DNA from 4 places in the Weizmannia agrestimuris genome. Region 1 is predicted to be linked to each of the others. Evidence: predicted binding sites of a transcription regulator. Region 1 holds the regulator's gene; each other region holds the start of a gene.

Region 1 (7,566 bases):
CGGCCGTTATTTTGACGGGTATATTTCCCCGCTTTTTGATGCGCGCAGAGGGCGGATTTATACCGGTTTGTACCGCTATGAAAACGGGGTTTTGCAAACAGTAGTGGAAGATTGCAATGTATCATCCGCTGAATGGGGAACCCGGTTAAGTGCGCTTGAGGCGCCCGTATTATTGATCGGCCAGCATGTTGCCCTTCATGAAGCCGTTCTTGCGAAGAAGCTGGGAGATAAAATGGCGGTAGCAGATTGGACCCTGCATAATCCGAGGCCGGGCGAACTGGCCAGGCTTGGGATGGATGAACCGGACGCGGAGATACACACTTTCGTTCCAAATTACATACGGTTAGTAGAGGCAGAAGCCAAATGGCTTGAAAAGCATAAACGGGAGAGTCACTAAAAATGGAAAAAACGGGGAAAATAACGCTGCGAAAAGCCACGCTTGCAGATTTGGACGGAATTTACAATGTGGAGATGCATTCTTTTACAATGCCGTGGACACGTGAAGCATTTTACAACGAACTGGTTCATAATCATTTTGCCATGTATCTTGTGCTTGTCGAGAATGAAAAGGTTATCGGTTATTGCGGCGTGTGGGTCATTGTCGATGAGGCGCATGTGACCAATCTTGCGGTGCTCCCGGAGTACCGAGGCCGGAAACTGGGAGAGACGCTGTTAAAAAATGTGATGGCTTACGCCGCATTGAACCATGCCAAAACGCTCAGCCTGGAGGTACGCGTCAGCAATATGATTGCGCGCTCCTTATACAGGAAGCTCGGATTTCGGGAAGGCGGCATCCGGAAAGGCTATTACACGGATAATTATGAAGACGCAATTGTGATGTGGGTGAATTTATAAATGGAAAAAGATTTGTTGGTATTAGGCATAGAAACGAGCTGCGATGAAACGGCTGCAGCTGTCATTAAAAACGGGACGGAAATTGTTTCCAATGTGGTCGCTTCCCAGATTGAAAGCCACAAACGGTTCGGCGGGGTGGTGCCAGAGCTTGCATCCCGCCACCATGTCGAGCAAATTACCATTGTCATTGAGGAAGCGATGCAGCAGGCAGACGCGGCTTTTAAAGACCTGGATGCGATCGCCGTGACAGAAGGGCCCGGGCTTGTGGGCGCGTTGCTTGTTGGCGTCAATGCCGCAAAGGCGCTCAGTTTCGCGCATCAGATTCCACTTGTCGGTGTCCATCATATTGCCGGCCATATTTATGCGAACCGGATCGGGCATGAAATGAAGTTTCCGCTGCTTGCGCTTGTCGTTTCAGGCGGTCATACGGAGCTTGTGCTGATGAAGGGCCATGCCGAGTTTGAAGTAATCGGCGAAACGAGAGATGATGCGGCAGGGGAAGCTTATGACAAAGTAGCACGAACGTTGAACCTTCCTTATCCGGGCGGTCCGCAGATTGACCGGCTTGCCCATGAAGGAAAGCCAAATGTTGATTTGCCGCGATCCTGGCTGGAAGGGACTTATGATTTCAGTTTCAGCGGGCTCAAATCAGCCGTCATTAACACCCTCCATAATGCCGCGCAGCGCGGGGAAAGCATCCGGCCTGAAGATATGGCCGCAAGCTTCCAGCAAAGTGTGATTGATGTATTGGTCGGTAAAACCGTGGAGGCGGTAAAAGCGTTTGGCGTCAAAGAAGTGCTGGTCGCCGGCGGTGTTGCCGCGAACAAAGGATTGCGCGCTGCCCTTTCAGAAGCATTCCGGGATCTCCCTGAAGTGGCGTTGCGCATCCCGCCGATCCAGTTATGCACAGACAATGCGGCGATGATTGCCGCATGCGGGACGGTGCTTTTTGAAAAGGGAAAAAGAAGCTCCCTTGACTTAAATGCTTATCCCGGGCTGGACATTGAAAACTTTTAAACAGGGTTGTGAAAAACCGGTGTATGGGAATCGTCCATACACCGGTTTTTTTGGAGATATGCAGGGGAATTGTGCACAATCTGTGGAAAAGTTGTTGATAAATGATTGGACTTGTGTAAAACTTTTAAAATTTTTCCGGACAGGTTGTGGGTATTGTGGATAAATCTGTTGATAATTGTGGATTTTGTGGAAAAACGTTTTGGAAAGCAAGAAATCAATATACCGCCTGTGCATAAATCTGTGCATGGCGCGAGATGCCAAAATAAAAACCTGTGCAGAAAATTTCCACACAGGTCCAAACATTACTCCGCCAGTTCTGCCCATTCTTCCATCAGCGCGTCCAGCTCCAATTTCCGTTGCTCCAGTTCTTCTGTCAGCTCGCGGATTTTAATATGGTCCTGAAAGATTTCCGGGTCGGCCATTTTTTCTTCCCGGTCATGAATTTCTGTTTCCAACGTTTCAATTCTTGTTTCAATTTCTTCAATCCTCCGCTTTTTTTGCCGCTCGCGTTTTTTTGCTTCTTTATCCTGCCGGTAGTTGTTTTTCGCCGGCTGTTCCGCTTTAACCTTTTCTTGTTTCGTGTTTTCCAGGCGTGCAATTTCCAGCATTTCTTCTTTTTTTTGCACATAATAATCATAGTCGCCGAGAAATTCACGGGTTCCCTCCGGCGAGAGCTCCACCACTTTTGTGGCAATCCGGTTAATGAAATAGCGGTCGTGGGAAATGAACAAAATCGTTCCCGGGTAATCGATGAGCGCATTTTCCAGTACTTCTTTACTGTCCAAATCAAGGTGGTTTGTCGGTTCATCTAAAATTAGAAAGTTCGCCTTTTCCAGCATCAATTTGGCGAGGGCAAGCCGGGCTTTTTCGCCGCCGCTTAAGGATGAGACGGTTTTTAAAACGTCATCGCCGGAAAAAAGAAAATTCCCGAGTGCCGTGCGGATTTCTTTTTCTGTTTTCAGCGGGTATGTATCCCATAATTCCCGGAGGACCGTTTTATTGGAAGATAAGTCGGCCAGTTCTTGATCGTAATAGCCGGTCATAACGTTGGAGCCATATTCGATCGTGCCGGATATCAGCGGGATTCTCCGGATAATCGATTTCAAAAGCGTTGACTTGCCGATGCCGTTCGGGCCGACAAGGGCAACACTGTCTTGTTTTTTGACTGAAAGATGGATGTTTTTGGCAACCGGCTCCCCGTCGTAGCCGATGGCAGCATCCCGGACATGAAGGACTTCGTTCCCGCTTTGTTTGGCAATTTCAAACGAAAACCGGGCAGATTTTTCATCGCCAAGCGGCTTGTCCATCAATTCCATTTTTTCCAGTTGTTTCCTCCTACTTTGCGCCCGCTTTGTCGTGGTGGCACGGGCAATGTTTTTTTGGATGAATGCCTGCAATTTCGCAACTTCTTCCTGCTGCTTTTCATATTGTTTGACCTCTCGCTCGTACTGGGCGGCCTTTTGTTCCAGATACCGGCTGTAGTTGCCGTGGTATTTTTTAATGGAATGCCTTGAAATTTCATAGACCTGGTTGACGACTTTATCCAGAAAATAACGGTCATGGGACACGATCAGAATGGCGCCTTCATAGCCTTGTAAATATTGCTCCAGCCAGGTGAGCGTTTCGATATCGAGATGGTTTGTCGGCTCATCCAAAATGAGGATGTCCGGCTTTGTGAGCAGCAATTTCGCCAATGCAAGGCGTGTTTTTTGCCCGCCGCTTAATGTCCGGATCGGGGTGTTGTAGTCGTACTGGTCAAAACGGAAGCCATGCAGAACGGACCGGATATCCGCTTCGATCTGATATCCGCCTTCATCTTTAAAACGTGTCTGCAAAGTATCATAAGCATGCAGCACTTTTTCATACTCCGCCGGGCGGTTATAAATCTTAGGGTCGGCCATTTTTTGTTCGTATTCGCGAAGCTGTTTTTCCATATCCAGCAAATTTTTAAAAACCGACATCATTTCGTCCCAAATGGACAGATCCGATTCGAGTCCGGTATTTTGGGCGAGATAACCGATTTCGACACCATTCGGCATAATGATGGAACCTTCATCATAAGAAAGCTGGCCGGCGATGATTTTCAGGAGGGTCGATTTGCCGGCCCCGTTTCTCCCGACCAAGGCAATCCGGTCTTTTGTTTGAATTTCTAATTTTATATCCGATAAAATAAGTTCAGCGCCATAATATTTTGTGACTTGTTGAACTTGCAGCAACATCATCTTTATGTTCACCTCTATACCATTGTAAGTGTACAGGAAGGCGAACTGCAACTCAACCGGCGTGATCGGAATTTGTCAAAAAACTTTTCACATAAATTCGTAAAAACCCATGAAAAAAATGCTTACTTGTGATATATTTAACATAGTTGGAGAGAGAAAAAGACGCATGCAGGCATTTTTTTAAAACATATTTTTTCTTTGCTCAGATAGGAGTAATATTATAATGAAGAATGGCAGCGCTGCCATTCTGGAATGGACGCACGATTGGAACCAACAGCACAAAAAACTTAAGCTTTCAACTTGGGGGATTTCACATGAAGGATGAATCAGTAAAAATACCGCAAGCCACTGCAAAACGGCTTCCATTATATTACCGGTACCTGAGAAATTTATATACACTTGGCAAGCAAAGGGTATCCTCGGCGGAACTGAGTGAAGCGGTGAAAGTCGACTCCGCTACGATACGCAGGGATTTTTCCTACTTCGGGGCACTTGGAAAAAAAGGTTATGGTTATAATGTAAAATATTTATTGTCTTTTTTCGGCAAGACGCTGAACCAGGATGAGATCACAGATGTAGCGCTGGTTGGCGTTGGGAACCTCGGTACAGCCCTTTTGAATTACAATTTTTCGAAGAATAACAGCGCACGGATTGTGATGGCATTTGACAATGACCCCGGGAAGGTGGGGAGCCATGTTGGCAATGTGCCTGTTTACAGCATGGACGAATTAAGAGAACGGCTTTGCGCGGAAGATGTGACGGTTGTGATTTTGACGGTCCCCGCTTCCAGTGCCCAGGCAGTGACAGACGAGCTTGCCAGTACAAATGTAAAAGGCGTTTTAAACTTTACACCTGCCCGGCTGAACGTGCCGCCGGATATCCGCGTCCATCATATTGACCTGGCCGTGGAACTACAGGCACTGATCTATTTTTTAAAACATTATTCAAATGATGAAGAAAATTTGAAAGAAACAAAAGAGCCGGTTGCGAAGCCATAGCCAAAAAGCTTTTTTTCCGTTATCATAGTGGGTACAGGGGGTGGCCCGATTGAAAACGGAATGCAGGCGCAAATGGCAATGGCCGGATTTGGCTGTGGCGTGCAAAGGGAAAAGGGCGGATTCAACGCCGGCACTTAAAGGGGAACGGCGATGAATACGAAAAAAATGCCGGTTACCGGACACATCCAGGAATTGAGAAAGCGGTTAATTACCGTTCTCATTTTCTTTCTGTTTGCCCTGGTTGTTGGCTTTTTTACCGCAAAACCTGTTATACGTTATTTGCAGCATGCCAAAAATGCCGGCATGTTCACGATGAATGCCTTCAGGGTAACCGATCCTATTAAGGTTTTTATGGAAGTTTCGGTTGTGATCGCATGCCTATTGACCCTGCCGGTGATTTTGTACCAGCTTTGGGCGTTTATAAGCCCGGGGCTGTATGAGAAAGAAAAGAAACTGACATTAAGTTACATTCCTGTTTCCATCTTGCTTTTTATAGCCGGCGTTTCTTTTTCCTATTTCGTGCTTTGTCCGCTGATGGTGAAGTTTATGATGGGCTTGTCAAATGAAATGGGCATTCGTGCGGTGATCGGGATCCGGGAGTATATTCAGTTTCTGCTAGAGATCACGCTTCCGTTTGGCTTTGTGTTCCAAATGCCGGTCGTGGTCCTGTTTCTGACCCGGCTTGGCATCATTACGCCGAGACTGTTGAAAAAGGTAAGAAAATATGCGTATCTTGCTTTGATTGCAGCTGCCGGCATCATCACCCCGCCGGACGTGTTTTCGCAGCTGATTACCTTTGTTCCACTCGTTTTGCTGTATGAAGCAAGCACACTGATTTCGAAAATGGCGTACCGCAATGCCAAAAAAGCGGCAAAAGAAATGCCAATGGATGAACAGACGATTGCTTCTGAATAAGAAAGCCGTTTTCCGGACGGAGCCGGAAAACGGCTTTTATTTTTTCACTGAGTTTTTCAGCTTGAAATGGAGAAAGATCAGCCTGATGCCGGAACCCAGATCCAATGTTGCAATCAACAGCAGTAAATAAGAAAAAAAGCCCCAGCCGCCCACTTGTACCTGCTGAATGGCAAAATAAGTGAACAAAGCCCCGAGCAGGCAGTTTACAATCCCTGAAAAAAGTGGTCTCATTATAGAAGTCCTCCAATTGAGCTGTAAATTTCATGTACGGATGTCTGCAGAACGGACGGGTGCAAAAGCAGCCTCACGACCACAATCGTGTTCATGGAAACATGCGCAAACATGGAAACGGTGATCCGGTTTGTTTTCTCGTATAAATAAGCGAGCGTCAGCCCTAAAAGGGAATATAAAAACAAGTGGCTCGGTTCGGTATGCGCGAGTCCGAAAATAACCGAGCTGACAATACCGGATAAAAGGAATGAAAAGCGCCTGCGCAGCGTGCCGAAAATGATTTTCCGAAAAACGATTTCCTCGAGAATCGGCCCTGCGATCGAGCTGATGAGGATGACGAGCGGAAATCTTTCAATCAGCGCCATGATTTGCTGCGTATTGTTGGAGGCAGCCGGGGCACCGAATAATGATTCAATGATCGCGGCTGCAGTCTGGGCAAAGAAACAAAGAAAGACGCCGCCTATTGCCCATATGGCGGATGGCGCGGCCGGAAGCGGTTCAGTCCGGTCTGTTTCTTTCTTTGCGGCTTTTCTTAAAAAGTACAGGACGATGATCAGCCCGATGATAAAGCTGATGACGGTCCAAAGCGGGGGCGTCAATGTCCGCATGCTGTCTGCCGGTTCGTGGAAAACGTTCACCCCGGCATAGTAGAGCAACGGATACCCGACGGCGCCGGACAGCAGCATAAGGATGTACGTCACGAGAATATACACATACTCTTTTTTCACGCGTTCTTTTCCTTTCTTGCCAGTTCAAAGTTTAAAGGATCGCAAATTCGTCCAATATGTTCATTGTACTATTGAACCGGGCGGGGTTCAAATGCCGTGCGCAGAGCCAGCCTTTTCAGTTGCATATCCGGATGGTGATCAAGCATACTTATAAAAGGGCAAGCGGCTGAAATGGAGGCGCGCAACCGGCATCCTTTGACGGGGCTCTTTAAAGGATGCAGGGCCCGAAAAAAATAAAAAAAGTTGGATGAGAGACTTGCAAAAAAGCAAGGAATTATTTATTATAATAAATGTGTTAGCACTCAACTTATGCGAGTGCTAATAATGGACAAAATTTTACATAATACGAATTAAGGAGGTTGTTTCACGTGTTAAAACCACTGGGTGATCGCGTTGTCATTGAATTAGTTGAATCGGAAGAAAAAACAGCAAGCGGTATTGTCCTGCCTGACACGGCAAAAGAAAAGCCACAGGAAGGCAAAGTTGTGGCTGTCGGTTCCGGGCGTACCCTTGATAACGGTGAACGTGTTGCCATCGATGTAGCAGTAGGCGACCGCATCATCTTCTCGAAATATGCCGGCACTGAAGTGAAATATGACG
Region 2 (7,566 bases), on a different contig from region 1:
AGGTGGCAGAAGGAGAAGATGGCCTCCTCGTGACCCCTTATGATGAAGAAAAAAATGCTTTATGGAACGAAATGCTCGTTCAAAACGGGGTCCGGGTGAAAGAAATGAAGGCCGTGCTGCCGGCGCTTGAAGATTTGTTTTTGGAACTGACAGGGGGCAGGAAAAAATGATCCAACTCATATACAATGAACAGCTGAAGCTTTGGAAGAAAAAGCGGATTCTTGTCATTATCTTGATTATCGCCTGCCTTGTTCCCATTTTTACCTACGCGCAGTACAAAGAATCGAAAGCGCTGCAGGAAAAAATCGGGACAACCGACTGGCGGGTTAAGCTCCAGAAACAAATTGTCGATACGCAAAACCGGCTCGGATCGGCAAGCCTTTCTGATGATTTTAAAAAATATTTGCGTATCACATTGAGTCAGGAACAATATTATCTCAACCACAACATCAATCCGAACGCGCCGGGTGCCCCGACGTTTATGCGGGTATTTATTGAAAATGCGATCGGCATGCTTTTGCCGCTGTTCGTCATGGTGGCGGCAAGCGATATCGTGTCTGCTGAGGCGGGCAGCGGGACAATCAAATTATTGCTGACGCGCCCTGTGAAAAGATGGCGCATCCTGCTTAGCAAGTACATTGCCATGCTGCTGTCCGTTTCGTTTATTTTGCTGTGCACTGCCGTATTCACCTATGGTATTTCCGGACTGGTATTCGGCTACCACGGCTGGAACATGCCCATACTTACCGGTTTTACGATAAAAGGGGACGAGCTCCTTACATCACATGTGCATGCTGTTTCGCAATGGAAATATTTGCTCATGGCGTTTGGCCTTGCCTGGTTTGTCGGCGTCGTTTCAGGCAGCCTCACATTTATGCTTTCTGTCTTGTTGCGCAGCACGGCCGCCGTAATGGGGATTATGCTGTCCTCATTGATTGCCGGCGCCATTTTGACCAATATGGTATCGGCATGGCCAAGCGCAAAATATTTGTTTATGGTGAATTTGCAGCTGACAAATTATCTCAATGGTACAAGCCCGCCTGTTGCAGGCATGACGCTCGGATTTTCGGTTGCTGTGCTGCTTGTGTGGCTTTTTCTCTCGCTCGTGGTTTCTTTTGTTGTGTTTACAAAACGGGATGTTTATTAAGAAAAACGGAATTCCGCCAATTTCCGGTAAAATTTTTTCGCTGCATTAATACAATGATAAAGCAGGATTTTTTACGGGGCAGCACGAATTTCGTATGATAAGCAAAGGGGGAGATGCTGTGTTTCAACGGTTTGTCGTTGGGATGGGGATTGCTGTGTTTATGTTTATTGCAGGTGTCACTTATTTTTACTTTAACAAAGGAGAAGCGATTGCAACGGAGGCAGCACCTTCGAAAAAACCGGCTGCAGAGGAAGAGACGGCTGCAAAAGCGGTTATACAGGAAAGCTTCTGCCAGAAGACGCCTGAGCGCAAACTTTCGGCATACAAAAGCATGAGCGAAGAAGCATTGGTGCAGGAAGTACATAATATGACGCATCAAAAAGTGGCGGCAAATGAAAAATGGGGAGCTTCCGAAATCACAAAAGAAAAGGTGGACGCCCTGTATTCGGCAATTAGCAATCAAACTTTTGCGGATACAGAACTGCAGGATATGCTGCTCGGTATATTAAAACCGTGGAAAAAAGGCGATTTCAGCAATGCGGTGAAGGCCCATAATGAGATTTGGGCCTACCAGAAAGGCAACATCGGAAAAGCGGAGCGGCGGCTGACGCCTTCTGAAGAAGCGGCATATATTAAGGAAAATTTCAAATGACATCAGGAAGTGGAAACGGTGAAAATTTTAGGTATATCCGGCTCGCTTACCGGTGAGAAGACCTCCATTGGTGTATATGAGGTGCTTATGGCAATAAAAGCGGAAGATCCGGAAGCGGAAACTGAACTGCTCGATTTAAAAGATTATGAAGTGGAGTTTGCAAGAGGGTTTCCACTTTCTTATTACAATGATGATACGATTGCGGCCGTTAATAAAATGCTTGAAGCGGATATCCTTGTTTTTGGCTCGCCAATTTACCAGGCGTCCATTACAGGCGCTTTGAAAAATTTGCTCGACCATTTGCACCGCGATGCTTTTCAGTCCAAAGTATGCGGCATTGTGATGAACGGCGGCTCGGACAAACATTTTCTTGTTGCTGAATACCAGCTGAAACCGGTGTTAACCTTTTTAAAGGCCACCTGTGCGGTCCGCAATGTTTTTATCCACAATGATGATTTTAATGAGGACAATGAAATCATCAATACCGATATTCAGGCACGCATCCGAAAGCTTGCGCATGAACTGTTGCAATTGAGAAAAGCTTTCTCCGGAGGCAATCCTGGAAATTTGGGATGATGTACTTTTGCCTAGTGCCGTGGCCGTTGCGCATGGGCGATAGTGGATCATCAGCGAAGCTTAGGTAGACGTGCTCTAGGCGAAGGAAGGCGACCATTTTGCCGTTTATCTTGCCGTATGACGCGGCACCAGCAAAAGGATAAAAAACCGGGGCAATTTTTCAGGGTAGAGAAGCTCTATGGGAAGGAAGGCGAGCACTTTTCCCTGCTTTCTTAACATAGACGTCCATGCCGCCTGAACGCGACACCAGCAAAAGGACGAAAAAACCGGCAATTTTTCAGGGGAGAGGAGCTCTAAGTTTTTCCGCTTTCTTAACATTGTATCGTTCTTTTAGGCGGAATAAAAAAGTGCCGGCGGACAGCCGGCGCTTTTTCTTTACTGCAATTCCCTTTTTAAAATATGTTCCGCATGTGCAACTTGTTCTTTTGTCGGCGGTTCGACACCTTTGAGGGGATAGTCGATGCCGAGCGCCTCGTATTTGTAGACGCCTAACTTATGGTACGGAAGGATTTCGATTTTTTCAACGTTTGGCAGCGAATGGATAAAATCAGATGTTTTTTGCAAATCTTCTTCAGAATCGACTCCGGGAACGAGCACATGGCGGATCCAGACCGGAATATGCTTGTCAGCGAGATACCGGGCGAAATCGAGAATATGCTCATTTGACATGCCGGTCAGCCATTTATGCTTTTCCGGATCAATATGCTTGATGTCCAATAACACAAGATTTGTATATTTCATCAATTCATCCAGTTTTTCCATAAACCGGGGACTGCGCGAGAAACATCCGCCCGCTGTGTCAATGGCAGTATGGACGCCAATTTCTTTGCACGCTTTAAACAATTCGATTAGAAAATCGAGGTGCAAAAGCGGTTCACCGCCGCTCACTGTAATGCCGCCGCCGGAAGCTTCAATAAAAGGCAGGTAATCGCGCACATCGCTCATAATTTCTTCGACGCTCATTTCATTGCCTTCATTGATTTTCCATGTATCTGGGTTGTGGCAAAATTTGCAGCGCAGCGGGCAGCCTTGCGTAAATACGACATAGCGGATGCCGGGCCCGTCGACTGTGCCAAACGATTCAGTGGAATGAATGCGCGTTGTCATGTTCATCTCAATCAAATCCTTCTATATAGATTCCCCATAAGTTAAGTGTTTAATAGGGGGGAGGGGGGCACGCAGGTGCATGCCGCCTAAATCAGTTTACATCATTTCATGGAACGTGCGGTTAATGACTTCAAGTTGTTGTTCCCTTGTCAATTTAATGAAGTTTACCGCATATCCCGATACACGGATCGTCAATTGCGGATATTTTTCCGGATGATCCATCGCATCCAGCAATGTTTCGCGATGCAGGACGTTGACGTTTAAGTGGTGCGCTTTTTTCGCCATATAGCCGTCCAGCATGCCGTCCAGGTTGGAGACCTGTGTTTCTTCTTCGTGTCCGAGCGCTTCCGGGACAATCGAGAAAGTGTTGGAAATGCCGTCAAGCGAATATTTATAAGGCAGTTTCGCAACAGATGTCAACGATGCGACTGCGCCGTGCGAATCGCGGCCGTGCATCGGGTTTGCGCCAGGGGCGAACGGTTCGCCTGCTTTCCGGCCGTCCGGTGTGCTTCCTGTTTTCTTGCCGTATACAACGTTCGATGTAATTGTCAGGATCGAAGAAGTATGGACAGCGTTCCGGTAAGTCGGATATTTTTGCAGTTTTTGCATAAACGACTTGACGAGATTGACGGCAATTTGGTCGACGCGGTCATCGTTGTTGCCGTATTTCGGATAATCGCCTTCGACTTCATAGTCAACGGCAAGGCCATCTTCGTCACGGATGACTTTTACTTTCGCATATTTGATGGCGCTTAGAGAGTCGGCCGCAACAGACAAGCCGGCAACGCCGCAAGCCATCGTGCGCAGTACATTGCGGTCATGCAATGCCATTTCAAGCCGTTCGTAGCTGTATTTGTCATGCATATAATGGATGATGTTTAAAGCATTGATATAAACGCCTGCAAGCCAGTCAAGCATCCGGTCGTATTTTTCCATTACTTCATCGTAATTGAGATATTCCGATGTGATCGGTTGGAACGGAGGTGCGACTTGCATTTTATACCGTTCATCAACGCCGCCGTTAATCGCATACAGCAAAGCTTTTGCCAGGTTGGCACGGGCGCCGAAGAATTGCATTTGTTTGCCGATCCGCATCGCCGATACACAGCAGGCAATGCCATAATCATCGCCGTATTCTTCACGCATTAAGTCATCGTTTTCATATTGGATGGCGCTTGTCTTGATCGACATTTTCGCGCAATATTGTTTCCATTTATCCGGCAGTTTCGTCGACCAGAGCACGGTCAGGTTCGGTTCCGGCGCAGGGCCGAGATTATCAAGCGTGTTCAGGAAGCGGAACGAGTTTTTCGTAACGAGTGTACGGCCGTCCAAAGCCATGCCGCCGATCGATTCTGTTACCCATGTCGGGTCGCCGCTGAACAGTTCATTGTAATCTTCCGTCCTTGCAAATTTGACGAGGCGGAGTTTCATGACAAAGTGGTCGACGAGTTCTTGTGCTTCCCGTTCAGTCAGGACACCGTTTTTCAAATCTCTTTCAATATAAATGTCAAGGAAAGTGGATGTGCGCCCAAGACTCATGGCCGCGCCATTTTGTTCTTTAATGGCAGCCAGATACGCGAAATACAGCCATTGGAAAGCTTCGTGTGCGTTTGAAGCCGGTTCGGAAATATCGAATCCGTAGCTTTGTGCCATTTGTTTCAATTCTTGCAATGCACGAATTTGTTCCGAATGTTCTTCACGTTCACGGATGACTTCTTCTGTCATCAAGCCGCAGCCGATTAAATCGAGATCTTTTTTCTTTTGCTCAATTAAATAATCTACACCGTAAAGGGCAACGCGCCGGTAGTCGCCGATAATGCGGCCGCGGCCGTAAGCATCCGGAAGGCCTGTTACAATGCCGGCATGCCGTGCAGCTTTGATTTCCGGTGTGTAGGCATCGAATACACCTTGGTTATGGGTTTTCCGCCATTCTGTAAAAATATGTTTGATTTCCGGATCAATTTCATAGCCGTAAGATTTTAAGGCACTTTCTGCCATCCGGATTCCGCCAAACGGCATCATCGAACGTTTGAACGGTTTATCGGTTTGGAAACCGACAATTTTTTCAAGTTCTTTGTTTAAATAGCCCGGGCCATGCGATGTAATGGTAGATACAATTTTCGTATCCATATCCAGGACGCCGCCTTTTTCGCGTTCCTGTTTCGACAGTTCCATGACCTGATCCCATAATTTTAAAGTGGCTTCAGTCGGGCCGGCAAGAAAGCTTTCATCGCCTTCGTAAGGGGTTACATTTTTCAGAATAAAGTCCCTTACATCGATTTCTTTTTGCCAGTTTCCTCCTTTGAAGCCTTCCCATTGTTTTTTGGAGAGCGTTGCTTTTGTCAGTAATTGTTCAGTCATTTTAAATGGCCTCCTTTAAGCCTATTAATGAGCTGCCTTCAGAATTGGATGTTTGTTTGTTAAATAGTGAACATTTCTTATTACGCTTTCATTTTAGCATGGTCGATTTTAAAAAGATAGTGATAGCGTTCACATTTTGGGGCCAAAAAAAGCAGTTGTCAAAGAATGTTCAAAACATTTGGCCGTAGATATATAATAGAAAAATGCGATGAAAGCGTGTTATAACACAAATTGATCAGTTTTTCACATGATTATTTTTCTTGGGGAGAGTTTGTGATTTGGTAACATGCTCAATATTTCACAAAATTGGCACAGCCATATGAAAGCGGTTGCGTTATATTTTTCATGTAAGCAGTTACATAAAAGGAGTGGGGAAAGATGTTAACAGGATTACGTACTGATTTTCAAATGCCTTCCGTAAACTTGTTTGGACAGGGGACGGCAGAAGAAATTGGAAACAGGCTGAAAAATCTTGGGTGTCGCAGACCGCTGATTGTAACCGATGAAGGGCTCCACCAACTGGGGTATTCCGAAAAAATTGCAGCCTATATAAAAGAAGCCGGCCTGGAAGTGGCGATCTATCCGAAGGCTGAACCAAATCCGACAGACAAAAATGTGGAAGACGGGTTAAAAACCTATCATGAAGAAAATTGCGATTCAATCGTTTCACTTGGCGGCGGGAGCGCGCATGACTGTGCAAAAGGGATCGGGCTCGTTGCGGCCAATGGGGGCAAAATCCATGATTATGAAGGGCTGGACCGTTCTGAAAAACCAATGGTGCCGCTCGTTGCAATTAATACAACAGCCGGGACTGCCAGCGAAATGACAAAATTTACGATTATTACCGATACGAGTCGAAAAGTGAAAATGGCGATTGTAGATAAACATGTGACACCGGTTTTGTCCATTAATGATCCATTATTAATGGTCGGGATGCCGCCGTCTTTAACTGCGGCAACGGGGCTTGACGCTTTGACCCATGCAGTGGAAGCGTATGTTTCAACTGCGGCCACACCGGTAACAGATGCATGCGCCATTAAAGCGATCCAAATTATTCCGCAATATTTGCCAAAGGCTGTTGCAAACGGCAATGATATGGAAGCGCGTGAACAAATGGTATATGCGCAGTATTTGGCAGGCATGGCGTTTAATAATGCATCTTTGGGCTATGTCCACGCGATTGCGCACCAGTTCGGCGGTTTCTATAACTTGCCGCACGGCGTTTGCAATGCGATTTTGCTCCCGCATGTGTGCCGTTTCAATCTGATTGCGCGGAAAGAAAGATTTGCAGAAATTGCCGTTGCACTGGGTGAGAAGACGGATGGCCTGAGCGTCGACGAAGCGGCGGAAAAAGCCATTACAGCAATAGAAAGGTTGGCAGCACAGCTGAACATTCCGAAAGGCTTTAAAGAACTCGGGGCTAAAGAAGAAGATATCGAAATCCTCGCCCAGCATGCGATGCAGGACGCGTGCGCAGCCACAAACCCGCGCAAACCAACACAAAAAGAAGTGGAAGCGATTATAAAAGCAGCGATGTAAGGAAGAAGACGGAGGGGAATTTGAGTAAACTGGCACCTGCAGGCTGGGCACTTTTTCCAAGTGTCCGGCCTGCAGGTATTTTTTGTCTATACCTTTTTTCAAAAGACAGGCGTCCATGTCGCGACGGAAAAAACAGCTGGCGCAAATTTTCCGGATTGCAACCACCGCCCGCAATGCATACCAG
Region 3 (7,566 bases), on a different contig from region 1:
CCCGATAATCAATGCTTTTCCCATTCGTCTGTCTCCTTCAAAAAGAATTTTTGCATAATAAAAAGCAAGTGCAATCCGCATACGTGCGCACAACACTTGCTTGAAATCATCATCCTAAAAAAGCATGCATATCTGCAAAAAACGGATATACGCCTGCCATAAAAGTCCGTGGACAATATGAAAGAAAGCTTTATATTCTTATAGGATCAGAGTCTATATAGCAAATAATTACTTTTACCACTCTTATTGATCGTTTCACAAGTTGATGTGCACAAGCACCGGTTGTAAAGTAACCAACTTATAAAATTTGAGTTTCCCACTCAATCAATAAGGCAACCAAAAGTTGCCGATTCGGCATTTGGCCCGGCACACCGATGCCTTTACTCCACTGGCCAAAATTATCTGCTTGGAAAGACTCCTGATGCTCTATATATGCTTTCCAAATCATGCTCTTCTATCGTATCAGCACGAACTTAAAATAGCAAGAAGAAAATTTTTCATGGCGCCTTGGCTCATCGTTTTTTTACCCTGTTCCTATGAAAATAATCATAAGCGGGCGGTTGGGGAAACAGCAAAAAGGATGCAACGCTCTGTTGCATCCTTTTTGCAGTAGATTGATAGATTTTTCATCATTCCGGCATGAGTTCCAGTTTTGAGTGGATCGTTATGTCATTAAAATCAATGCCCAATTGAATGGCAGTTTGCGCCACTTCCGGACGGATGCCCGAAAGAATGCATTTTACCCCGATTAACCGCAGCGTCTCAATCAGCCGGAAAATTTGCTGGGCGACCATCGTATCGATGACGACCACGCCGGATAAATCAATGTACAGAAGGAGAACGCTTTTTTCTGCGCATTGTTCAAGGGTTTTTTCCAGAATGATTTTCGCACGGTTGGAATCAATTTCCCCGACAAGCGGCAGCAGCGCGGTATTTTTGCCGACCATAATGACAGGGGAACTTAGCTCTTTAATCGTTTCTTGCTGGGACTCCAGCCGCTTTAAGGAATAGTGGTGGTTTTCTTTCATAAACCAGATCATGACATGTTCGAATGTACGGATGATCGCCCTGCGCCAAAAATTCAATTCCTCATATGTATACTCTCCTTCGTGAGCTGCAACAAATGAATCGAACAGGTCGAGATACTGTTCCTGCGTGTGGAAGAACTCGCGCAAAATGAAGTGGTTCGGTGTGGCAAGATGCTCTTCATCTTGTGCAACGCTCATTACCCACTTTTCAAAATGGTGTAAAAAGGTATCTTCATCTTTTAAAAACACTTCACAAAACTGGACGTGGAACTCGTGGTTCTGCTCTTTCAGTCTTGCAACCACTTCGGGGTCGGTGGACGCATAAACCCCCTGCACGCTGTTTTTGTCGAGAGATGCGTACCAGTCTTCCGTCAATTGCCATGTTTTTTCAAGGAAAAAATGATGCAATGCCTGTCTTAGCTCCATTTTATCACCCGCATGATGTAAGATTGAATTGATGGTCATGATCGTTTTCGCCATTTCTTGTCTTTCTATTTTAAAATAAAATTCTATTTATTGAAATAGAAATGTTGGATTTGGAAAAGAAAAAACCCGTTTTCTCTATAGAATGAAAAAACGGTGGGACACGATTCATGATGGTGTCCCGCCGTTTTATATTTCATTGGTTTTTTCAGCGGTTTCGATACGTCCGCCCGGTTTTTCTTGCTGTTATTTTATCGCTTGCCACTGCCAGTTTTCGATTTCCGGCAGATCTGTGCCTTCTTCGCGGATGTACGCATGATGTTTTTGCAGCATGCTGTCCATTTCGCTGATGAGGGCTGCGTGCCGGGCTGTATCAGGCAGGCTTGACACCACTTCTTTTACAAGGTCAAACCGATCCATCTGGTTCATCACGCGCATGTCAAACGGCGTTGTGATATCCCCGTTTTCACGGTAGCCGTGCACATGCAGATTGTGGTTTGCACGGTCAAAAAACAAGTCTTTGATCAGGCCTTCGTAACCGTGGAAGGCAAAAACAACCGGTTTGTCCTTTGTAAAATAGGCGTCGAACGCTTCATCCGAAAGGCCGCGCGGATCCAATGCCGGGCTTCTTAATTTCAAAATATCGAGCACATTGATCATGCGAATCTTCAATTTCGGCAGTTTTTCGTGCAAAATCGAAACAGCAGCGAGGCTTTCAAGCAACGGTTCTGTCCCGCATGCGGCAATGACAATATCCGGATTGCCGCCTTCGTCCGTGCTTGCCCAGTCAATGATTTTCAGTCCGCGGTCTGCCAGCTCTTCCGCTTCTTCAACGGTAAACCATTGCGGGCGTGGGTGTTTGGACGAAACAATCAGATTGATTTTCCCACGGTCGTTCAGGATTTTGTCAAATACAGCGAGCAGCGTATTGGCATCGGCCGGCAAATATTCCCGGATAAATTCCGGTTTTTTATCAGCCAGGTGGCCAAGAATACCCGGATCCTGATGGGTATAGCCGTTATGATCTTGTTGGAATACAGTGGAAGTGGCGACCACATTCAATGACGGGATATCCGCACGCCACTTTTGTTCTGCTGCTTTCCGCAGCCATTTGAAATGCTGGGTGATCATCGAATCGACGACACGCAGGAACGCTTCGTAACTTGCAAAGAAACCGTGGCGGCCGGTTAAAACATAGCCTTCCAAAAATCCTTCCGCCTGGTGCTCAGACAGTTGCGAGTCAATGACACGGCCGTCCGGTGCCAAAAATTCATCATTCGGTTCTTTGATTTTTCCCACCCATTGCCGCTTTGTGGCCTCAAATACTGGCGCCAGGCGGTTCGACATCGTTTCATCCGGGCCGAAAATCCGGAAGTTGCGTTTGGCTTCATTTTTTAAAATCACGTCTTTTAAATATGTCCCTAAAACGGTCATATCCTGCGCCATCTGTTTTCCATGTTCCTTGTTGTCCAGCGCATAATCGCGGAAATCCGGCAGATCAAGGTCTTTGATATGGAAGCCGGCATTGGTGGCAGGATTCATCGCCATTCGTTTGCTGCCTTTCGGGGCGATCTTGGCAATTTCCGGTCTCAGCCGCCCGTTTTCATTGAATAATTCTTCCGGCCTGTAACTTTTCATCCAGTTGATTAAAACATCGAGATGTTCCATATGGTCCTGGTCGACCGGCACCGGAATCTGGTGGGCGCGGAATGAATGTTCAACCGGCTTCTCGTCCCATTCCTTAGGGCCGGTCCACCCTTTTGGCGCACGGAAAACAAGCATTGGCCAAGCGGGGCGGGTGGTGTCACCGGTTTTCCGGGCATGTGACTGGATGGCTTGGATCTGTTCGATCATTTGGTCCATTACATACGCCATATCGCGGTGCATTTCTTCCGGGTCTTCTCCTTCAACGAAATACGGCCGCCAGCCGATCCCTTCAAAATAAAGCGCCAGTTGTTCATCAGACATACGGGAGAGCATGGTCGGATTGCTGATTTTAAAACCGTTTAAAAGCAAAATTGGCAGAACGGCGCCGTCCGTTACCGGGTTGATGAACCGGTTGGACAACCAGGAAGTGGCAAGCGGCCCGGTTTCCGCTTCCCCGTCGCCGACGACAACAGCGGCCATTAAATCGGGCTGGTCCAAAATGGCGCCGGTGCCGTGTGAAAGGGAATAGCCCAGTTCGCCGCCTTCATGGATCGATCCCGGCGTTTCCGGTGCCGCGTGGGAAGCAATGCCGCCCGGGAATGAAAACTGTTTAAACAGTCTCTTCATCCCTTCTATGTCCTGTGTTACATTCGGATAAATTTCAGTATAACTGCCGTCAAGATAAGAATTGGATACCATCACCTGGCCGCCGTGCCCCGGCCCTTCAATATAAAACATATTTAAATCGTATTTGTTGATCACTCGGTTCAGATGGGCGTAAATAAAGTTCTGCCCTGAAATCGTCCCCCAGTGCCCGATCGGTTTTGCTTTCAGATCAGAAGGCTTTACGGGTTCTTTTAATAACGGATTGTCTTTTAAATAAAGCTGGCCAACCGAAATATAGTTGGCTGCACGCCAGTATACATCTAAATTTTTCAGATAAGCAGGGGAGGAATAAGCGACTTGCGAAGCTGCCATTTCCATTTCAACCGCTTCCTTTCATTTATCATCTACGTTCATCATACCGCTTACACCTAAAAAATCAATCTTTTTACAAATTAATACGGTCCAAATTCGTGAAATTATGAACATATCATGTCTAAAAAAGCTGAAATGCATTCAGCCTACTCTGACACCGATACAAATGTATTGAACTTTAAATATTGATAGTGGAGCCGCATATGGGAAAACTCAAACGGCGTGCCGTTGTCGAGAAAAAAGATGCCTTCCATAATACCGACCGGTTCATGTTCTTTTAAACGCAAAAGTTCACGGTCCTTCGCGTTGGACGGTTCTGCAAAAATAGATAAAAAAGATTTCGTTACGGCCATATTGTGGACATCTTCCAGATAGTTGAAAATGGAGCCTTCAATGATTTCGGGCGTTAAATTTTGGACGATTTTTATCGGAATATAACCGGTCTCGATCATAAACGGATCCTCATCAAACAAGCGGAGCCGGCGTATTTTATAAACAAAATCATGGGGGTTCAAAAACAAATTCCGCTGCAATTCTTCTGTCGGCGGAATGACCTCAAAACAGAGCACTTTTGTGGCCGGCTTTTGGCCATACATGTGAAAATTGTCGGTGACACCGAGGTTTGTGCCTTCGTAATTAAAAATGGACGCGTTTTTTATATACAAAGGATTGATGAATGTTCCGGAACCGCGTTTTTTAAAAATAATGCCGTCGTTGGCCATTTTCGAGAGCGCCCGCTTAATGGAACTGCGGCTGACCTGATAGGCTTCACTCAGGCTTCGTTCATCCGGCAGTTTCATATCGGGGAACTGTCCGGCAAAAATTTTTTGTTTCAAATCATCGATAATTTGCTTGTATACGAATTGTGCCATGGCGTATCCCTTCTAAAGGTTTCTGTATGAACAGTTTACCACAGATTCTTTTTGGTTCAATGAATCACAACAGGCGCCAAGTTTTGACCGCGTTGCAAAACCGGATGGTGGAAGCGTTCAGCCGCCCGTTCCAAATCGGCCCCCACTCAATAGAAGCAACAGGCAGCATCGGGATCAGTTTGTATCCGGACCATTGCAGCGATGAAGAAACCTTGATTGCAAAAGCGGATGAAACGATGTACGAAATTAAAAAACGCGGCAAAAACAGCTATAAGCTGAAAGAATGAAATAAGCACCGTTCCGGAAGATGGAACAGTGCCCCTCCTTAGTTTTCATCCGTTTCCTGTACCCAGACAGAAACGCTGCCGCCGTTAACCGGAAATCCTGCATAGCCGTCTTCGCCAATTGTAACTTTTTCCTGCCGGTTGCCGGTAGCGTCCACCCAAACCTCGCCAGCGCGCTCTTTTCCGACAAGCATTCTTTTTTCGCCGTTCTCGCCGTTTGAGATAACGACGGCACAGCCGGAATGCGGGATCTCCGGAACGCCGCGGCGCACCCAGCCGATTGTGTTCGGATGGTCGAAATAATCATCTTGCTCGCCATACGCTTTTTCCCGCCGGACAGATAAAAGCGGGGAAAGGGCGTCTTTTTTTCCGGGAATCGGATTGTCGCCGCCGATGCCGTACATATCCCCGTAAAAGACGCACGGATAACCGTCTTTCCGCAGCAGAATCAAGGCATAGGCGCTCTGCTTAAACCAGTCGTCCACCCATGATTCCAGCGATTCGTTCGGCTGTGAATCATGGTTATCGACAAACGTAACAGCATTCAGCGGGTGCGTTTGAACGAGTGTATCATGAAAAATCGTCGTGAGGTCAAACGCGCGCCCTTTTTTAGATGCTTCATGCAATTTATAATGGAGTGCAACATCGAACAAATCGATTTTAAACTGTACATGGTCGAGGTATTTTTGGCACGCTTCCAGCTGCGGATTCCAGAACTCGCCGACAAAATAAAAATGGTCTCCGCGGTGTTCCATTAAGGCAGCGGCAAAGTCGCGGATAAAGTCATGGTTGATATGCTTAATGGCATCGAGCCGGTAGCCGTCGCAACCGGTCGTATCGGCCAGCCATTTTCCCCATTCGATCATTTCTTTTTTTACATCCGGATGGTTGTAATCAATGTCCGCGTACATCAAATAATCGAAGTTTCCAAATTCGTTGTCGACATGCTCACTCCAATGCTTATTTTCCCCGACAATACGGAAAATGCCGTTCCGCCCTGTCCGGTTGTCGTAATCGACGCCACTGAAATGGGTATGATTCCACGTAAAATCAGAATACTTGCCTTTCCGGTTTGTAAAATTGAACTTTGTCCAGCCTTCTATTTCAAACGGTTCGGAAATTTCTTTGTTGCGGTCCATCGGGTCGACCTCCACCACTTGGAAAGATTCGGTTTCATCCGCGCCCGCTTTATGGTTCATGACGACATCGATATAGACCTGGATATCGTGCTCGTGGCAGGCGTTGATCGCTTCATGTAATTGCTGTTTTGTCCCGTACTTTGTCCTGACGGTGCCTTTCTGGTCAAACTCCCCGAGGTCGTAATGGTCGTACACCCCGTAACCATTGTCCATGTCTGACTGTCCTTTTGTCACCGGCGGAAGCCAGACGGCATCAATCCCGCTTTTCTTTAATTCAGGCGCCATTTCTTTCAGCCGGTTCCAATGGCTGCCGTCTGCTGGCGTATTCCATTCAAAAAACTGCATGATTGTATGATTCCGTTCCAAGAAAACTGCCCCTTCCAAAAGAAGTAATAGTTGATGCGTTTAGTATAAGTGAACATGAAAAAATTTTCAATCAATTATGATTTTAAGCATGACAAAAGGCGAAGAGAACAAAGGTACTATTCCCGCTTTCGTTTCGCGAAAACATCTTTTTACAAGCAGGTTTTCCTTTTGTTTTTCCAAAAATGGTTTAAATCCAGCCCCCGGCTCTCCTTTGCGCCCCGATTTGGTTGTTTGGCCGGTTTATCTATAATAATATAGTGATAAGTCTGTAAAAAAGGTGGGGAACCAATGAAAAATTTACTGGTAAAGTTCACGGGAGCATGTGCAGGAAGGAGAGGGAGATGGGTAACGCTTGCCGCATGGATCCTGGTCGTGTCCGTTTTGTCTGCTGTTTTTCCGAATGTGAATAAAGTCACGGATAACAGCGCAGCAAATCTGCCGGATTCAGCCATGTCCGTCCGGGCTGAAAAGGTGGCTGAAAAACAGTTCCCGAATGCGGGCACGCCGCTTCTTATCGCCTGGTACCGTGAAGGCGGACTCACGCAGCAGGATTACGGAACGATTGCTAAATTGTACGGGGATTTAAAGAAAAACCCGCTTCCCGCACAAAGTTTTATCCCACCGTACGAAAAAATGCCGCCGCAGGCACTAGGCGGGCAGGCTTCAAAAGACGGCACTACGATGGTTACGCCGGTATTTATGGAAAAAAGTGCAGGAACGGATGAACTCGCTGATAACTTGAAAGAATTGAAAAAGAGAGTGACATCCCTCGAATCGAAAGCCGTTTTGAATAAGAAACTGGCGGATACCGGCCTGCATGTCCGCTTCA
Region 4 (7,566 bases), on a different contig from region 1:
ACGTGAGATTACATAACAGCAGTCCTTTGATGTTCATTTTGGATTGCTCTTACGCGGAGTTGAGTTCTTTCCAATTTATCCATATAATAATTCAAGACTGGTTTCTCTGCAGGAATGGCGGCTTCCCGTGGCCGGCTTAAAAGCGGGACAGACAGTTTCCCGTGCGCTTCCCCGGCCGGCAGGGGTTAAAGTGCATACAGGAAAGAACGGAAAGACGGTGAATGCTTTCGCCATAACCGAAAGGGGAGTAGCACAGATGAAATCATCCAGGCTCATTTTTGCAGCAATCGTATTGATCGTCATGTTGCTCGCCTTAAATGAGTATCTGACCCATAAAGAATCGGCCCAAAAATCCGCGCAAAATAACGCTGCTGCCAAAAAACTGCTCGATGTGCCGATTATCAGGCAAATGGATGCGCCCCGCCTTTATAACGGCTGTGAAGTGACAAGCCTCGCGATGCTGCTTGTCGATAACGGTTTTCATGTGACCAAGAATCAATTGGCGGAAGAAATCAAGTATGTGCCGTTTACCTATAAAAACGGGCAGCACGGCAATCCGAACGCAGGTTTTGTCGGGAACATGGAGGATGGTCCCGGGTATGGCGTGTACCACGGCCCTGTTTTTGAACTGGCCAAAAAATATGCCGGCAAAAGAGCGGCGGATTTAACGGGACAGCCTTTTTCAAAAATCCTGGAAAATGTTGAGGAAGGGCATGCTGTCTGGGTGATTACGACAGCCCGGTTTCAGCCGGTTTCTGATTTCAAAACATGGGACACGCCCCAGGGAAGTATTAACATCACATACAGCGAACACAGTGTTGTCATTACAGGGTACGATCCAGGCCATATTTATGTGAATGACCCGTATGGAACAAAAAATAAGCAGCTTGGCCGTGAAGCATTTGAGAAAGCGTGGAAGCAGATGGGCAGCCAGGCCATTGTGATCCGGTGAACAAAAAGCCTGACGGAAAACGAGCTTCAAAGTTGTTGGATTGCCCGAAAAAGCGCAAAAAGCGGCCGCCCGTGAATGTATGCTTGTATAAGGCCCGGCATGTCCGGTTATATTATCCAAAAATGGCCCGTGTGTGTGCGTGTTGCGTTTAAACCTTGAAAGGCAGAGCGATTTTTTTATTTTCATTTCATGGCTGTTTGCGCTTTCCTTTATAATTCTTTAAGACTGTTATAAAATCAAAGTAAAGGCAGGTGCAGAGGTATGGACGGGAAAAAGATGGCCGGGGAGAAAGCAGCGGAACTCGTAGAAGATGGAATGATTGTCGGGCTTGGGACCGGCTCAACTGTTTATTACACGATAAAAAAATTAGGGGAACGGGTGCAAAGCGGCCTGCACATCACCGGTGTGCCCACCTCGCGTGCGACAGAAAAACTTGCGCGCGAATGCGGCATTCCGATAGCAGACTTGAACGACACGGCACAAATGGATGTGACCATTGACGGGGCCGATGAAGTGGACCCTTCCTTAAATGGCATTAAAGGCGGCGGCGGGGCGTTGTTGTTTGAAAAGCTGGTGGCAAAGGCATCAAAAAGAAATATCTGGGTGGTGGATTCCCGGAAAATGGTTCAACAACTTGGCGCTTTTCCGCTGCCGGTGGAAGTGGTCCCGTTCGGATACAAGCATTTGATGAAAACGTTTGAGCGGGAAGGATTAAACCCTGTCCTCCGGATGAAAGAAGGCCGGCCGTATGTAACAGACGGCGGCCACTATATCGTGGATATAAAGCTCAAATCGCCTGATATCGGCGCGTTTGGAGCCTGGCTTGATGGTTACACAGGTGTTGTTGAACACGGGCTTTTTCTCGGCATTTGCGATCTTGTTGTCATCGGGGACGGCAGCAAGGTATATACCAAGAACCGGGCGGAGGCAAAGAGCATTATTTTGTGAAAAAACAGCCGTATGGGAGACCATACAGAAAATTGAATTTCGGAGGAAGATTGATGTATCGTTTATTAACCCACAATGACCTGGACGGGCTTGGCTGCGGGATTCTTGCCAGGCTTGCATTCGGCAAAGACATTGAAATCCAGTATAATTCCGTGTCCGGTTTAAATACCCAGGTTGAAGCTTTTTTGAAAAAAGAACATAAAGAAGACATGTTATGGATTACCGATTTATCGGTCAATGAAAAAAATGCGCAGCTTCTTGATGCCTATGCCGCACAGGGCGGAAAAGTGAAACTGATTGACCACCATAAAAGCGCGCTTCACTTAAATGAGCATGAATGGGCTTCTGTCCAGGTGGAGGAAGACGGCAAACAGGCAAGCGCCACTTCTTTGTTTTATCGGTATCTGCAAGCGGAAGGAAAAATCAACCCGACAGGTGCTGTTGACGCGTTTGTCGAACTTGTCCGGCAAATGGATACATGGGAATGGGAACGCAACGGGAATATGCAGGCCAAAAAATTAAATGATCTTTTCTATCTGTATCCGATCGAAGAGTTTGAAGAGATTTTGCTACATAAACTTAGCGGCAGTGAAACGTTTTCATTTGATGATTTGGAAGAAAAGATCCTCGATCTGGAAGAGAAAAAAATCGAAAGATATATAAATGGAAAAAAGCGGGAAGTCTACCAGGCTGTGATTGACGGTTATTATGCAGGCGTTATTCATGCCGAGTCGCATCATTCCGAATTGGGGAATGCCGTTGCAAAAGAATACCCGCATCTCGATTATATCGCCATTTGCATGGTCGGAAAGAAACGGATCAGTTTCAGGACGATTCATGACCATATTGACGTATCGGAAATTGCCAAAAAATACGACGGGGGCGGGCACAAAAAAGCATCGGGGGCCGTGCTGACGGAAGAGGCGTTCCGGCAGTTTGTCGTCGAAACGTTTAAAACAGAACCGCTGAAACGCGATTTTGCCCATAACCAGTCCAATATCAAAGGGCAGGAAGCGGGATGTTTATACCAAAACCGCAGCGGGGAACCGATCTTTATTTATAAAGACCCTCAAAAAGGCTGGGCGATCGAAGCAAGAGGCTTAAAGCAGTCTCCTTCTTTTTCTGCCTTTGAAGAAGCGGAAAAATTTGTAAAGCGCCAGTTCCAAGCATGGCTTACCCACGATGAGGCGTATTTGGAATATATGGACAAAAAGAAAAAAAGAAGCAAAAGTGGTTTGTAAAGCTGCCCGGTGATGCCGGGCTTTTTTTCGTGCAGGTAGAGCCGGTTGCGGCCAAATTTGCACGAAAAAAAGCGCGGCCTGCAACTTAGGTTTGCCGGGGAAAAAGAGGCTTAAAAAAGGCGCATCCGCGTTTGGATGCGCCTTTTTCCTTAATATACAAGTGAGAATAACCCGTTAATATGGGCCAGGTAACGAATATTGCTTGCTTCTTTCATAGCGGAAGCAGGGAAGCCTTTTAATTGCGTTTGGTTTTCCCCGATAAACGCAATGGCATCTTTTCTGCCGAGGCTTGCAAGCGTACCGGAGTTGACCGGCTGGAACGTCTGCATTTTTCCGCCTTTTAAATAAGCATAAAGATTATAGCCGATCAATTCGCCCATTTGCCATGACATTTGTGCTGTTGGCGGATAAGGGCGTGCGCCTTCTGACGGGAAGACAACCGCGCTGTCGCCTGCAACAAACACATCCGGGTGGGAAGTGGATTGCAAAAAGGCGTTTACCGTTGCACGCCCGCGGTTTACTTCAATCCCGGAATTCGCAACGACACGGTTTCCTTGCACGCCGCCCGTCCAGACAAGCGTCTTCGTTTCGATTTTCTGGCCGTCTTTTAATTCCACGACATTGTCTTGGAATTTTGTAACAGGGATGCCTGTGAAAAATTGCACGCCGCGCGCTTCCAGGCTCTTCGTTGCCCGCTCAATCAGATTTGGCGCGAAGTTCGGCAAAATGGAAGGCGCCGCTTCGACACAAATAAGCGAGATTTCGGAAGGGTCGATCGCAAATTTTTTCGACCATACCGGCACCTTGTCCGCCAGCTCACCAACCAGTTCAATCCCGGTCAGGCCGCCACCGCCGACAACAAATGTGGCATCCGCTTTGTTTTTCGTTTTGACATACTGCGCAAGGCAGGACTCGATATGGGCATGAATGCGTTTCGCATCGTCCACTGATTTTAACAGAAAGCTGTTTTCTTCAAGGCCCGGAATGCCGAAGAAAGCTGTTTCGCTGCCGAGTGCGACAACGAGCACATCGTAATTCAGCTTAAAGCCGCTTCCGAGCGATACTTCTTTCGAATCAGGCGAGATTTTTGTGACTTCATCCACCTGAACGTCGACATCTTTACCTTTAAACAGTTTTCTGAGCGGAAGCGACACCCGTTTTTCAGAAACGCCGCCCGCCGCCAGACGGTGCAATTCCGTAATAATTTGATGGTCCGGCACACGGTTTACGACCGTGATCGCTGCATCGTCTTTTGACAAATATTCACGCGCTGATAACGCAGATAACAGGCCGCCATAACCGGCCCCTAAAATGACAATTTTTTTACTCATATGGATCCCCCGTTTTCATTAGTTCTCATTCACCTTACTGCTGTTTGCTGCGTTCTTCCGCGACTGCAAGATAAGACTGCAGGAAACGGAACAGCTTCTGGGCTTGCGGATCTTTCAGCAACCTCAACAGGCCGAACAATCCGATTGTGTCTGTGGACGTCTCGGCACGGTCTTTTGCTTCAATCGCAGTTTGGGCAAGCCCCTTTGCTTTTTCGGCAACGGGATCCAGAAAGCCTAGAAATCCGCCTTTAAAATCATTGACCAGCACTTTATCTGTCATAATGGATTGCGCAAAATCATAGGCTTTGTTTAACATGGTGACCAGTTCGGCCATTTTCGGCAGGCTTTCAACCAACACCGTCAAAGATTGCTGGATTTCCGGATCCAATAATTGATCCAGCAAATCTTTCTGTACGACTGCCGTTTCCGGGGTTACTTCCGGTTTTTCTTCAGGATTGCCTTTTTGAGCTGAAGTTTCTGCCATCTTCTATTTCTCCTTTTCTGATGGAATTCCCACACATATGTAGATGCAAAAAAATATACGGGTTCCCTGATTCCCCCCTCCTAATTGTGAATTTCCTCCCATAATTACGTACCAAGATTCACAAAGAAAGGTGATGAAACCTCATACATGACTAGTATATCAAATTTTCACCGTATAGAAAGTAATTTGCTTTCCATTTTCGGGGGAAATCCGCATGTAAGCTTATTTTCTGTCCCGGCTGCCTGGGTTATGCATAGCAAAATATTTTGCTTGCATTTCTGCGACTGCTGTTGTAAGATAATTAAAAATACTGAACGTGAACGAAGGAATAGTAGGCGGATCACCCTTGCATAAGAGAGCGGCACCCACAGGCTGAAAGGTGCAGCAGCAGGCGGCCTGCCGAACCTGCCTTCCGAGTCCCGGAAAACCGGGCGCAAAGTTTTGCGTTATCAAAAAAGAGCGGGGCGCAAATGTCGCCCAAAAAAGGTGGTACCGCGAAAAGCAAGGCCTTTTCGTCCTTTTTACAGGGACGGAAAGGCCTTTTTGTTTCACCTTTTTTAGAAGGAGAGAAAAGCCATGGAGAAAAACAGAGTCGTCGTAAAAATCGGAAGCAGTTCTTTAACAAATGACGCCGGTGAAATCGATGAACAGAAGTTTGCCGATCATATCGGCGCCCTTGTCGCATTGCACAAAGCCGGGCATGAGGTGGTCGTCGTTTCATCCGGCGCCGTCGCGTGCGGGTTCCGGCTGCTCGGTTACCCGGCGCGGCCCGTCACGTTAAAAGGGAAGCAGGCTGCTGCTGCTATCGGCCAGAGTGTGCTCATCCAGCGTTACAGGGAAGCGCTCGGTACTTACGGCTTAATACCGGCGCAAATTTTGTTGACCCGGAAAGATTTTTCCACAAAAGACCGGTACCATAACGCTTATTCAACGATAACAGAACTTTTGCGCCGCGGCGTCATCCCAGTTATCAATGAGAATGATTCCGTGTCGGTCTCAGAACTGACTTTCGGCGATAATGATATGCTGTCAGCGCTTGTCAGCGGGCTTGTCCACGCCGGATGCCTCATCATTTTAACGGATGTAAATGGGCTGTACAGCACGAATCCAAAATACGACCGTTGTGCGCAGCGCATTGATTTTATCGATCATATTACGCCCGAGATGATGAAAATGGCTGGAGGCGCCGGGTCGAAAGCAGGAACAGGCGGCATGTTGTCAAAGTTAAAAGCCGCAAATACAGCGGTTTCCCTCGGCGTCCGGGTGTTTATTGGAAAAGGAAAAGGGTGCGATAAACTCGTCAGGATACTCGAAGGAAAAGGGGACGGCACGTATATCGGAGCCACCCGCCCAGCTGTAAAGAGCCGGAAACAATGGATCGCGCTGTTTTCGGAAAGTGCCGGAAAAATATACATTGACCGCGGCGCGGAACAGGCTTTGCTGCAAAAAGGGAGCAGCCTGCTTCCGGCAGGCATTCAAAAAATTTCCGGCACATTCCAAAAAGGCGATGTCGTGGACGTCTACGGCGCAAAAGGGCTGCTTGGAAAAGGGGAAGTGCTTTACGGTGCAGAAGAGCTGTTGCGCGTGCTTATGAGGCCTAGCGGGCGGGCAGCAGAAGAAGTCATTCACCGCGATCATTGGGTGCCTTTAAACAGAAAGGGGCTGGGTTAAATGTCTGAAGCCGCAGAAAAAGGAAAAAAAGCGAAGAATATCAGCATGGTACTCGCCAAAAAAACAACGGAAGAAAAAAACAAAGCGCTTTTGGCGATTGCCCGTGTTTTGCTTGAGGACCGGGAAACGATCATTTTCGAAAACAAAAAAGACCTCAGGCGGGGGAGCCGGGCGGGCCTTCCGGAAAATATACTCGACAGGATGATGCTGAACGAGAAGCGGATCCATGATATGTCAGAAGCGGTCCGGCTGCTTGTGAAATTAAGAGATCCGGTCGGGGAAACGGTCGAGGAAATCAAGAAAGAAAACGGATTGCTCATCCTCAAAAAGAAAGTGCCGGTCGGTGTCATCGGCATGATTTACGAAGCGCGCCCGAATGTTACGGTCGATGCTGCCACGCTTGCGATCAAAACGGGCAATGCGGTCATTTTAAGGGGAAGCTCGTCTTCCATCTGCTCAAATCAGGCGCTCGTCTCTTCCATTCACCGCGCATTGGCGGAGACAGGCTTTCCTGAAGATGCCGTCCAGCTCATCGAAGATACAGGCAGGGAGGCGGCAACAGAAATGTTCCACCTTCGTGATTATCTTGATGTCTTAATCCCGAGAGGCGGGAAAAAGCTGATTGATACTGTTGTCCGCGAAGCTTCTGTACCGGTGATTGAAACCGGGGCGGGCAATTGCCATTTATATATTGACGAAACAGCACAGCCGGAAATGGCCGTGCGGATCGCAGTCAATGCAAAAACACAGCGCCCATCCGTCTGCAATGCTATCGAAACGCTTTTAATCCATGCGCATTGGCTCGCCCAGCACGGTGAAAAGCTGCTTAGCGCACTGGCCGAAAAAGGGGTGGAGATTTACGGAGACGAGCCGGTGCGAAAAATTTTTCCGGCTGCAAAAGAGGCGGCGGAAGAGGACTGGTATTGCGAATACCTCGCG

The links. Region 1 encodes Rex, which represses fermentation and respiration genes when NADH is low (regulators of the CRP and FNR family bind a similar motif). Its sites were predicted from a motif close to TTGTGAAATATTTCACAA; they were not measured.
Region 2: the regulator Rex is predicted to act here: its motif matches at 6,075-6,092, upstream of pflB (formate C-acetyltransferase).
Region 3: the regulator Rex is predicted to act here: its motif matches at 4,173-4,190, upstream of NFR98_RS09225 (phosphoketolase family protein).
Region 4: the regulator Rex is predicted to act here: its motif matches at 5,041-5,058, upstream of NFR98_RS02475 (helical membrane plugin domain-containing protein).

The regions. Positions count from the first base shown of each region.
Region 1 covers NZ_CALPDC010000031.1:25,735-33,300, reverse strand. Annotated here, with positions in the region: gene tsaB (tRNA (adenosine(37)-N6)-threonylcarbamoyltransferase complex dimerization subunit type 1 TsaB) at 1-397, shown strand, start outside; gene rimI (ribosomal protein S18-alanine N-acetyltransferase) at 400-855, shown strand; gene tsaD (tRNA (adenosine(37)-N6)-threonylcarbamoyltransferase complex transferase subunit TsaD) at 856-1,872, shown strand; gene NFR98_RS11565 (ABC-F family ATP-binding cassette domain-containing protein) at 2,175-4,094, opposite strand; gene NFR98_RS11560 (redox-sensing transcriptional repressor Rex) at 4,409-5,092, shown strand; gene tatC (twin-arginine translocase subunit TatC) at 5,243-6,007, shown strand; gene NFR98_RS11550 (YdiK family protein) at 6,044-6,238, opposite strand; gene NFR98_RS11545 (CPBP family intramembrane glutamic endopeptidase) at 6,238-6,966, opposite strand; gene groES (co-chaperone GroES) at 7,335-7,566, shown strand, end outside.
Region 2 covers NZ_CALPDC010000060.1:4,544-12,109, forward strand. Annotated here, with positions in the region: gene NFR98_RS14545 (ABC transporter ATP-binding protein) at 1-170, shown strand, start outside; gene NFR98_RS14550 (DUF2705 family protein) at 167-1,147, shown strand; gene NFR98_RS14555 (DUF6241 domain-containing protein) at 1,266-1,799, shown strand; gene NFR98_RS14560 (NADPH-dependent FMN reductase) at 1,818-2,375, shown strand; gene pflA (pyruvate formate-lyase-activating protein) at 2,751-3,488, opposite strand; gene pflB (formate C-acetyltransferase) at 3,579-5,843, opposite strand; gene NFR98_RS14575 (iron-containing alcohol dehydrogenase) at 6,222-7,382, shown strand.
Region 3 covers NZ_CALPDC010000020.1:7,856-15,421, forward strand. Annotated here, with positions in the region: gene NFR98_RS09215 (saccharopine dehydrogenase family protein) at 1-24, opposite strand, end outside; gene NFR98_RS09220 (STAS domain-containing protein) at 630-1,454, opposite strand; gene NFR98_RS09225 (phosphoketolase family protein) at 1,698-4,076, opposite strand; gene NFR98_RS09230 (GntR family transcriptional regulator) at 4,223-4,948, opposite strand; gene NFR98_RS09235 (diguanylate cyclase domain-containing protein) at 4,975-5,235, shown strand; gene NFR98_RS09240 (alpha-amylase) at 5,274-6,737, opposite strand; gene NFR98_RS09245 (MMPL family transporter) at 7,026-7,566, shown strand, end outside.
Region 4 covers NZ_CALPDC010000002.1:216,797-224,362, forward strand. Annotated here, with positions in the region: gene NFR98_RS02455 (C39 family peptidase) at 257-952, shown strand; gene rpiA (ribose-5-phosphate isomerase RpiA) at 1,214-1,900, shown strand; gene NFR98_RS02465 (DHH family phosphoesterase) at 1,954-3,141, shown strand; gene NFR98_RS02470 (NAD(P)/FAD-dependent oxidoreductase) at 3,291-4,472, opposite strand; gene NFR98_RS02475 (helical membrane plugin domain-containing protein) at 4,507-4,956, opposite strand; gene proB (glutamate 5-kinase) at 5,533-6,627, shown strand; gene NFR98_RS02485 (glutamate-5-semialdehyde dehydrogenase) at 6,628-7,566, shown strand, end outside.